3 regions of the Novosphingobium sp. RL4 genome follow, and region 1 is predicted to be linked to each of the others. Evidence: riboswitches for the same ligand, from Rfam matches in the RefSeq annotation. Region 1 holds a riboswitch; each other region holds the start of a gene.
The links. A riboswitch is a leader RNA that binds a small molecule or an ion and turns the genes downstream of it on or off. The one in region 1 is predicted to bind cobalamin.

Region 1 (3,269 bases):
ACGCCGGGGCGCGTTTCGGCCAGCACCAGCGTTTCGACATGGGCAAGGGCATCGGCATCCACCAAGTCGGTCTTGTTGAGCACGACCATGTCGGCGCAGCCCAGCTGTTCCTCGAACAGTTCTTCCAGCGGGCTTTCGTGGTCCAGCATCGGATCGGCCGCGCGGGCGGCTGCCAGTGCTGCCTCGTCAGTGGCGAAACGGCCGGCCGCGACGGCATCGGCGTCGATCAGGGCGACCACGCCGTCAACCGTGGCGCGGGTGCGGATGTCGGGCCACTGGAAGGCCTTCACCAGCGGCTTGGGCAGGGCAAGGCCGCTGGTCTCGATGATGATGTGATCGGGCCTGTTCTCGCGGTCCAGCAGCTTCTGCATGGTCGGCAGGAAATCGTCGGCGACGGTGCAGCAGATGCAGCCGTTGGCCAGTTCGACGATATCGTCTTCCGGGCAGGCTTCGTCGTTGCAGCCCTTCACCAGTTCGCCGTCCACGCCGACATCGCCGAATTCGTTGATGATGAGGGCAAGGCGGCGGCCCTTGGCGTTTTGCAGCAGGTGGCGGATCAGCGTGGTCTTGCCGGCGCCCAGAAAGCCGGTGATGACGGTGGTGGGAACTTTGCTCATGTGTCGTCTCCCGCGCGCCAGCGACCTGAAGCGGCGGGGCTTTCCGCCGCGACCTGCGACGATTGCGGCGTGCCGCGTCGGACCGGCGCACGGGCGCCCGACACGGCATGCCGCTGCGGCCCCGGCCGCATGCATCACGTCGCTCAGACGGAAGAGTTACCGTGCCTTGGCCATCCCCTGGACCCGGGCAAGAGCGACATCGACGCAGGCAGGTATCCTGGCTCGCGGGTCAGGGCGGGATGCACGGCCTTCCCAGGCCTCGCAGGATTTAGCGTCCGGCCCAGTGGCTGCGTCGGGAAGCGATTGTCCCGCCGCGAATGTGCATCGCGCTCACCGCTTACAGTTGCAGGGACAGCCCCGGAATCGAGCAAACTCTTTCGAGCAAAACTCTACCGGGTTCCCGTATTAAGCCCCTTGCGGGGCACCGGCGCGATCTTTGCCCGCGGCGTCCTGAAGGGCGAAACGGGCCCTGCGGCGATTAGCCGGGCAGGCCGCTGCCCGCAAGCCCCCCGGCAAGGCCAAGCGATTGCAGCCGCCACCTGCCGCTGAACGAAAACACGGTATGCGAAAGCGGCGCGATGTCTATCGCGAGCGTGGTGGAAAGCGGCAGGCAGAGCGCATGGGAAAGCGCCGCGCGCACGATCATCGGGTGCGTGATCCCGCAGGCCGGGCCGTCGTGACGGGCGATCTCGTCCATCCATCGGCCGATCCGCTGCCGGGCGGTTTCCATCGATTCTCCCCCCGGAGCGCCGCCAAGCGGGTCTGCGATCCATGCCGAGAACGCGCCGGGTTCCTCCTGGTGCACTTGCGCAAAGGCGCGGCCGGACCAGCGGCCATGATCGATATCGGCCAGCGCGGGTTCCGTCCGCCCGATAATGCCCATCGCCCCTGCGGTCTCGGCAGCGGCGATGGCGGGGCTGGTGAAGGTGCTATCGCGGAAGCGATCGTTCAGCGCGGTGCGCGCCGCATCGCGCAGCCCGCCCTCGTCCAGCGGTTCGTCAGGCCCTGCAAAGCCGCCGTGACGGGCCGGGGCCGTGGCGGCGATGCAGATCAGCAGGAGGGTCGTCGCCAAGGCCTGAATTCCATCGAGGTCGTTGACGCCGCCGGTAACCCGGTCCTAAGGGAAGGCGTCGAGGATTGAAGAAGCCGGTGGAATTCCGGCGCGGTCGCGCCACTGTAATCGAACGGGAACTTCCCCGTCGAGAGCCAGACCTTCCGCCTTGGCACAGATTTTCCGGGGACGCGCAATCCCGCCAAGGAGCATGAGCATGGCTGTTTCCGCCGCAATTTTCGATGATACCTTCATTCCGGTCGAAGGCGGCAGCGCCATCCCGATCGAGGACATCGCTCCCTGGGCCGTGCTGGGCACGCTGCTGGCCCTTATCTTCCTCTATTTCGTGAGCACCGAGCAGGGCGCTTTCTCCCTGTTCCAGGGCATGTACGTTCACGAATTCGTCCACGACGGCCGGCACCTCCTCGGTTTTCCCTGCCACTGAGGTAACGTCATGACCCGTCAATTGCTTTGGCGCGGAATGCTTGCCGGCATTCTGGGCGCGCTTCTGGCCACGCTTTTCGCACGCGGTTTCGCGGAACCGCAGATCGACCTCGCGATCGGTTACGAGGAAGATCATGCGGCCCACGGCGCTCTGCCCGATCACCCGGCGCCCGATCATGCTGGAATGGCGATGGCATCTGCGCCGCTCGCACACCCGCATCCGGCGGACGAAGAGGAACTCGTCAGCCGCGATACCCAGAAGGGGGCCGGCCTCGTTACCGCGCTGGCGCTTTACGGCGCGGCGGTGGGGGGCATCTTCTCGCTGGTCTTCGCATACGGCTATGGCAGGATGGGCCATCTCGGCCCGCGCAGCTTCGCACTGCTTCTGGCGGCGCTGACTTTCGTGCTGGTGGTGGTGGTTCCCGCGATCAAGTATCCGCAGACCCCGCCGGCCGTAGGCAAGCACGAGACGGTGGCGCTGCGCACGGCTGCCTATTTCGGCATGATCGCGCTGTCGCTCGGCGCGGCCGTGGTTGCCGGGCGCCTTCGCGGCAGGCTGGCGCGGCCGGGCAGGGGCTTCGATGCCACCCTGCTGGCTTTCGTGGTCTATCTCGGGATGGTCGGCCTAGGCCAGTTCCTGCTTCCCGCGATCAACGAAGTGCCTGCCGATTTCCCGGCGGTATTGCTCTGGAACTTCCGGCTCGCCTCGATGGGAACGCAGCTCGTGCTGTGGGCCACCATCGGACTGGCTTTCGGACTATGGGCGGAGCGCGTGCTCAGGCGCCAATCGGCCTGAGCACGGCCTGCCTCCCTGAAGGCTTGCTCACTCGCTCCGGTTGCCTGCCCCCGTGGGCGCCGGGCGCAGCGGCGCGCGGCTCAGCTCGTTACCGGCGCGCGTGGTCTTCTTCAGAAGTTTCAGGAAGATATCCTGTTCTTCTGATGTGAGATGAGAGACGATGTCGTCCTGCACCTGGTCCACCCATGGCGTTGCCGCGGCCAGAGCCTCGCCGCCCTGCCGGCTCAGCATCAGCACGCGGGCGCGGCGGTCGGTCGGGCTGACCTCGCGTTCGACCAGCCCTTTCTGCACGAGCCGGTCGATCACGCCGCCGATCGTCACCCGGTCATAGGCGATCATGCCCGCCAGCGTCTGCTGGTCC
Region 2 (3,269 bases), on a different replicon from region 1:
TGGAGTAATGGAACGTGTGGCCGCGGACTGCGTGGCCGCCGAGTTCGGCTTCCTGCATGCCCAGTGCGGCAAGCCGGGGCTGCATCCTGGCCTGCGCAGGCAGCAGGCCCAGCATCGGCGCACTCGTGCCTGATGCGTCCTCCAGCCGTTCGCAGGCGTAGAGCATGCCGCCGCACTCGGCGAGGATCGGGCGTTCGGCCAGGAAATGCTCCCGTATGGCCCCGATCATCGTCCGGTTCGCGGTGAGCGCACAGAGGTGAAGTTCGGGATAGCCGCCGGGCAGCCAGAGCGCGTCGCATTCCGGCAGCGCCGTGTCGCGCAGGGGCGAGAAGAATGACAGCCGGGCGCCCGCGCTTTCGAGAAAGGCGAGGTTGGCCGGGTAGATGAACCCGAACGCCTCGTCCCGGGCCACGGCGATGCGCCGGCCCGCCAGCGAGGGCGGCGGAGCGGCGCAGCGGGGCGCGGCCGGAAAGGACACCGGTTCCGGCAGCCACAGGGCGCTTTCGGGCAGGAGATCGGCGGCGCGGTCTATCCGCGCTTCGATATCGGGGACTTCACCGGCCTGTACCAGTCCGAGATGACGTTCGGGCAGGCCGGCACCCTCGTCGCGTCGCATCGCGCCGAGCCATTGCACGCCTTCCTTCAGGCCGCGTTCCAGCAGTTCGGCATGGCGTTCGCTGCCCACGCGGTTGGCGAGCACGGCGGCGAGGGTCACATCCTCGCGGTAAGTCGCCAGACCGTGGACGAGCGCGCCGAAAGTCTGCGCCATGGAGGAACCATCCATCACCGCCATCACCGGAAGGCCGAAATGCCGGGCGAGGTCGGCGGAGGACGGGGTGCCGTCGAACAGGCCCATCACCCCTTCGACAAGGATCAGGTCGGCCTCCAGCGCCGCTTCGTGCAGCAGCGCGCGGCACTGGTCTTCGCCGCACATGAACAGGTCCAGCTGGTGGACGGGCGCGCCGCTGGCGATCTCGTGGACCATCGGGTCGAGGAAGTCCGGCCCGCACTTGAACACCCGCACCCGGCGCCCGGCACGGACATGGCGGCGGGCGAGGGCGGCGGTCACCAGCGTCTTGCCCTGTCCCGAGGACGGCGCGGCGACGAGCAGGGCGGGGCAGGCGGTCATCGGGCAGCCACCGCGCGGAGGCACGGATATCGCCCGGACGGAAAGGCTCGGCAGTGGTGCATGATGGTTCGGTTCCCCCCTTCCGGCGGCCGGACCTATGGCACTTCGCAAGGCTGCGCAAGCAGCGCGCTCTTGCACGCCAGACCGCCACCCGATAGGGCCGCCGCTGCGACAGGTTCCCCGCGAGGGGATCAAAAGGGAACGCGGGTTCAAGACCCGGGCTGCCCCTGCAACTGTAAGCGGAGAGCCGTGCGGCCATTTCGCCATTGGGGGTGCAAATCCCTGAGAAGGCGGCCGAAACGGCATTGACCCGTGAGCCAGGAGACCTGCCTGCCGCAGTCGTTCTTCGACCGGACAGGGTGAGCCGGGCGAACGGGGCTATCCTCGCGCAACGACAGCCACTGCCGTGCCGGCTCCCGGCGCGAAAGGGCCTGTCGTCGCCTGCCGAACGACTGCCGCCTTTCGCGTGAGTGCCGACCCGGCCGGGTTCGACGCTCGCTTGAAGGACATGCCGTGAACTGCCGAATACCCGCCGCCAGCACCCTTGCTCTTGCGCTGGCCTGTCACCCTCTCGCGGCGCTGGCCGAGGAGGCCGATGCCGCGTCCTCCGGCGAGCGCATCGTCGTTACCGCGCTGCGCACGCCGGTTGCGGCCGACCGCGTGGCCGATACTGTCACCGTGCTGGACGAGGCGCAGATCGTCGCCGCCCAGCCCATCGCGCTGACCGACGCGCTGCTGCGCACGCCCGGCATCAGCCTGTCGCGCAACGGTGGCTACGGCACCACCACCTCGCTGCGCATTCGCGGCGCCGATGCCGGGCAGACCGTCATGGTGATCGACGGGATGCGCCTGTCCGATGCCTCCTCGACGGCGGGGGGATACGGTTTCGCCAACCTGTTCGTCGACGATATCGACCGCATCGAGATATTGCGCGGCCCGCAGTCCATCCTGTGGGGCAGCGATGCCATCGGCGGGGTCGTCAATGTCAGCACTCGCCGTCCCACCGAGCCGCTGGAAGGCAGCTTCGCGCTGGAGGCCGGAACCCACGATACCGTTTCGGCCCGCGCCGGGATGGGAGGCACCTCCGAGGCGATCGACTGGCGGATTTCGGCCTCCCGCTTCACCACCGACGGCATCTCGGCCCGCTCCAACGGCACCGAGGACGATGGCTACCGGCGCAGTTCCGCAAGCGGCACCATGACCTTCCGCCTTGCGCCGGGCGTCTCGCTGGACCTGCGCGGCTACTGGTCGGATTCGAAGAACGATTTCGACGGCACCTCGGGCGATTCACGGGCCTATGGCCGGACCGGGGAATGGTCGGGCTATGCCGGGCTCAATTTCGAACTGGCGGGCGGCAGGCTGGCCAACCGCGTCGCCGTGCTCCAGACCGAGACCGACCGCGAGAACTACGACCCCGCGCGGACGATCCGCCCCATCACCTTCGACGCCCATGGCCGCGTGCGCCGCTTCGAGTACCAGGGCACTTACGCGTTCGCGGACGAGGTGCAGGTCGTGTTCGGCGCCGAGCGCGAGGAGCAGCGGATGACCACCGCCTCGCCCTCCAACAGCACGGCGGCCTATGTTCTCACCCCCACCACGGCGGATACGGACAGCGTCTACGGCGAACTGCGCCTGACACCGCTGGCCGGGCTGACGCTCAACGGGGGCGCGCGCTACGATCACCAGTCGCGCTTCGGCGGCAGCACGGTGTTCAGCGCGGGCGCGGTCTATACGCCCAACGCCGGCGCCACGGTGCTGCGCGCCAGCTATGACGAGGGTTTCAAGGCGCCCTCGCTCTATCAGCTGTTCAGCCTCTATGGCGCGGCGGATCTCAGGCCCGAGAAGGCCAGGGGCTGGGAAGTGGGCGCGGAACAGGGTTTCGGCGAAGTGCTGCGCCTTTCCGCGACTTGGTTCGAGCGGGACACCGACAACCTGATCGATTTCGCCTATTGCCCGACCAGCGGCGCCCTGCCGGACGTGTGCTACGTTCCCGGCACCACGACATCGCGCTTCGGCTATTACGCCAACGTCAAGGCGAGCCACGCGCGCGGGCTGGAACTGGCGGCTTCGGCCAGATGGGGAATCCTCTTCGCCCAGGGCAACTACAGCTTGATAGAGGCGGAGGACCGTACAGCGGGCA
Region 3 (3,269 bases), 360 kb from region 1:
CAGGCGGCACGGGCATTGACTACGGTGCTGCCGCTGTCCCGCACGCTGTTGTCCTCGACCAGGGGGTACGGGCCGAGATGGCGAATGCGGATGCTCGTCTCCCACGGGTCCAGCACGATGGACGCCCCCGCTGACGCTGCATTCTCGAAGGCGTTGGGAATGCGGTCGCCATTGTCGTATCGCGAACGGCTGGCGGTATAGTTGCCATCAAGCGCAAGCCAGGGCAGCGGCCGCCAGAAAGCGACAAGTTCGTAGCCATGACGCTTGCTGGCGCCGGTCGGCTCGACCGCGTTGGAATCACCGACGAAACGCAGTTCGCTTCCAACGTCGAGCCACCAGTAGGTTCCTGTCAGCGAGAAACCGTCCGTCTGGAAACGGGCGCCCAGCTCCTTGCCGGTGCCGCGTACCAGAACAGGCACCGGCGTTTCGGCATTCACCGCCCCTCGCACATCGTTGGAGTGGAATCCGCGCCCCCAGTTGGCATAGAGTTCGAACTGCCGGGTAACTTCATAGGCCGCCGAGAACTTGGGCGAAACGATCGAATCGTGCCCGCTTCCCTCACCAAGCTCTTCCGCCGCTGCGTTTCTGGCGCGCACGGAATAGTGATAGTAGTCGCCCCGCAGACCGCCCGTCAGGCGCAGGCCCGCCAACGGCTGCCAGGTTGCCTCGCCATGGATCGCACCGGAAAGTTCCTCGACGTGATAACGGCCCAGCGAGTACAGGAATTCGCGACTTTCCGTGCGATTCACGCCAACGCTGCCGATATGGTCGAAGCGGTTCTCGGTGCCGATGGAGAGTTCCAGTTCCGGCGCCGGATTCCAGTGCTTGCGTGCCGTGAGGCCGGTAACCCAGCGCTTGTCGAACTGGTCGATCTGGCCGCTGGTCCCGTCGGGATCGGCATAAGTCGGGTTTGAATACATGTTCCAGTCGTAATACTGGGCGTAGACGTTGGCGCTCCAGCTCGCCTGCGTGATCCCCACATTGCCGACGAACCGCGTGGTCCGGCCGCGCGCCGTCGGGTCGGGCGAACAGAACACGTCAGCGCATATGTCGGAACCGACGATCCGCTCGGGAATCTGCTCGGTTGGACGCCATGTTGCGTGGTAGGCATGAAGCGAAGCCTGGAGCGCACCTTCGCCCAGCGGCATGCTGTACTTCGCAAAGCCCGCATAATGGCGCAGGTGTTCCTCCTGCTGCCACGGCCCGTCATAGCGCTTCGCCTGCCCCACCACCGTAAGATCGCCGGAACCAAGCCCTTTGATCGTGCCGCCCGCCGCAAGACGGCCGGTGTTGTAGGAGCCCCCCTCAAGCGAAACCCACGGGCGGTCGAAGCCGGCGATCGTCGTCATGTAGGCCGTGCCCGCCAAGGCGAAATCGCCGCCGTCCGCGCGATAAGGCCCTTTGCGGAAGTCTTCACGCGCAACGATCTCCGGGATCAAACCGTTGAGATCGAGATACCCCTGCCCATGACCATGGGTCCGCAGGTTCATCTGCACGCCGTCGATATAGGTCGTGAAATCGCTACCATGATCGAGGTTGAACCCGCGCAGGAAATACTGGTTCGCCTTGCCGCTGCCCGAATGCTGGGCGGCGACCATGCCGGGAATAGCCTCGAGAAGTTCGGCCACGCGCAGCAGCGGACGGACCAGCAGGTCGGAGCCTGCCACGCTGCCTTCGCTGGCGGCATGGGCTTCGCCGATGTTGGTCTCTCCCCGTCCGAAAACCAGGATTTCGCTGTTGCCGCCATCCGAAGCCGACCCGTCCGAAGCCACTTCGCCGGCAAGAGCCGGAACGGAGGCAAGCGCGACGATCCCGCCCATGGCGAGGCGGGCGAATGCCGCCTTTGTGTTGATTTGCATAACAATTCCCCCGGCGCCTGCGACTGGGGGTGGAAGCGTGCCGTCCAAGACGGTCGGCACGCGCCATCGGCCGGACGCCCGAGGCGACCGCGACACGAACCGATGCGGCTTCCACCGCTCGTTCGTCGCTCAGACGGAAAAATTACCGGGCCTCGGCCATCCCCTGGACCAAAGCGAGAGCGACCAGACGCCGGCAGGTCTCCTGGCTTGCGGGTCATCGCTTGATGCACGGCCTTCCCAGGCCTCGCAGGATTTAGCGTCCGGCCCAGTGGCTGCGGCCAGGCTCCTTGGCCTGCCGCGATATGCATCGCGCTCACCGCTTACAGTTGCAGGGACAGCCTCGGATTCGAAGGCCGAAGCCCTCTCACCGCGTTCCCTATTAAGCCTCTTTCGAGGCACCGGCGCGATCTTGCCCGCCGCCTTCGAAAGAAGGAAACGGTTGCAGTCCGCTAACCCACGCAAGAAATGTGTTCAAGAGTGTATTGGCAGGTGAGGTATTGTTACGGCGATGCTTTCGCCCGCCGCGCCGGGAAAGCGGGCCGGGTAGCCGTCACCCCGGCAAAGTCGCGGTCTGGCGAAGGGCTTCGCCAAGCGCGAGCGCGGCCGACGTGGCGAGATTCAGCGAGCGCACCTCCGGCCGCAGCGGTATGCGCACGCGCGCATCACAGACATCCGCCACTGAGGGGGGCACCCCTGCGCTCTCCTTTCCGAAGAGCAGGACATCGTCTGCCCTGAATCCGAATTCATAGGCCGAATGGCTGCTCCTGGTCGTGAACAGCACCAGCCTGCTCAGCCCGATATCGGCCCTGAAGGCATCGAAGCTGGCGTGCCGTGTAATCGTGACATGGTCGATATAGTCCATGGCAGCCCGCCTTACGCGCCGATCGTCCCATACGAAGCCCATCGGCTCGATAATATCCACGCTCGCGCCCAGGCACGCGCCAAGCCTCAGCACGGCGCCGACGTTTCCGGCAATTTCGGGTTCGAATAGAGCAATACGCATCCGGACCGATTGGCGGCAAGACAGCGGCCATGCAAGCCCTTCGGCAGTTCCCGGATAACGAGGCGGGGCGGCGCCCTTTCCGGCCTGTGCCGCAAGTGGCGGATATTGCGGGAATAAAGCCGTTGTGCAACCTAGGGCATCCGAAACCTTGAAGGACCGAGGGATGCCCACGATACAGGACAAGCGACACGACTTCCTCTGGCTCGTCCAGCTGTGGATGCAGCGCGAACGGGATATCGCCGGATGGACGGCAACCTGCGGCGATGCGGTTGCCGCCAGCTATCGTATCCCCGCATCGATGACCGCGCGCGACGCCGCGCACGATTTCCTGTCCTTCAACAGCGCTTCGTTCCGTGGCGGCGTGGAGAACGAATGTCCCGCCTGGATGAACGCGCTGGAAGACCCTT

Region 2: linked by a shared signal. The riboswitch ahead of U9J33_RS16635 (TonB-dependent receptor plug domain-containing protein) and the one ahead of U9J33_RS18060 (CbtB domain-containing protein) in region 1 are both predicted to bind cobalamin.
Region 3: linked by a shared signal. The riboswitch ahead of U9J33_RS19420 (TonB-dependent receptor) and the one ahead of U9J33_RS18060 (CbtB domain-containing protein) in region 1 are both predicted to bind cobalamin.

What each region holds. Positions count from the first base shown of each region.
Region 1 is NZ_CP141945.1:142,686-145,954, forward strand. Features, by position in the region: gene cobW (cobalamin biosynthesis protein CobW) at 1-617, opposite strand, end outside; cobalamin riboswitch at 807-1,061, opposite strand; gene U9J33_RS18055 (histidine phosphatase family protein) at 1,096-1,689, opposite strand; cobalamin riboswitch at 1,725-1,849, shown strand; gene U9J33_RS18060 (CbtB domain-containing protein) at 1,904-2,113, shown strand; gene U9J33_RS18065 (CbtA family protein) at 2,123-2,908, shown strand; gene U9J33_RS18070 (MarR family winged helix-turn-helix transcriptional regulator) at 2,936-3,269, opposite strand, start outside.
Region 2 is NZ_CP141944.1:3,464,573-3,467,841, reverse strand. Features, by position in the region: gene U9J33_RS16640 (cobyrinate a,c-diamide synthase) at 1-1,129, opposite strand, end outside; cobalamin riboswitch at 1,286-1,478, shown strand; gene U9J33_RS16635 (TonB-dependent receptor plug domain-containing protein) at 1,643-3,269, shown strand, end outside.
Region 3 is NZ_CP141945.1:500,075-503,343, forward strand. Features, by position in the region: gene U9J33_RS19420 (TonB-dependent receptor) at 1-1,859, opposite strand, end outside; cobalamin riboswitch at 2,034-2,277, opposite strand; gene U9J33_RS19425 (tRNA (cytidine(34)-2'-O)-methyltransferase) at 2,410-2,862, opposite strand; gene U9J33_RS19430 (hypothetical protein) at 3,026-3,269, shown strand, end outside.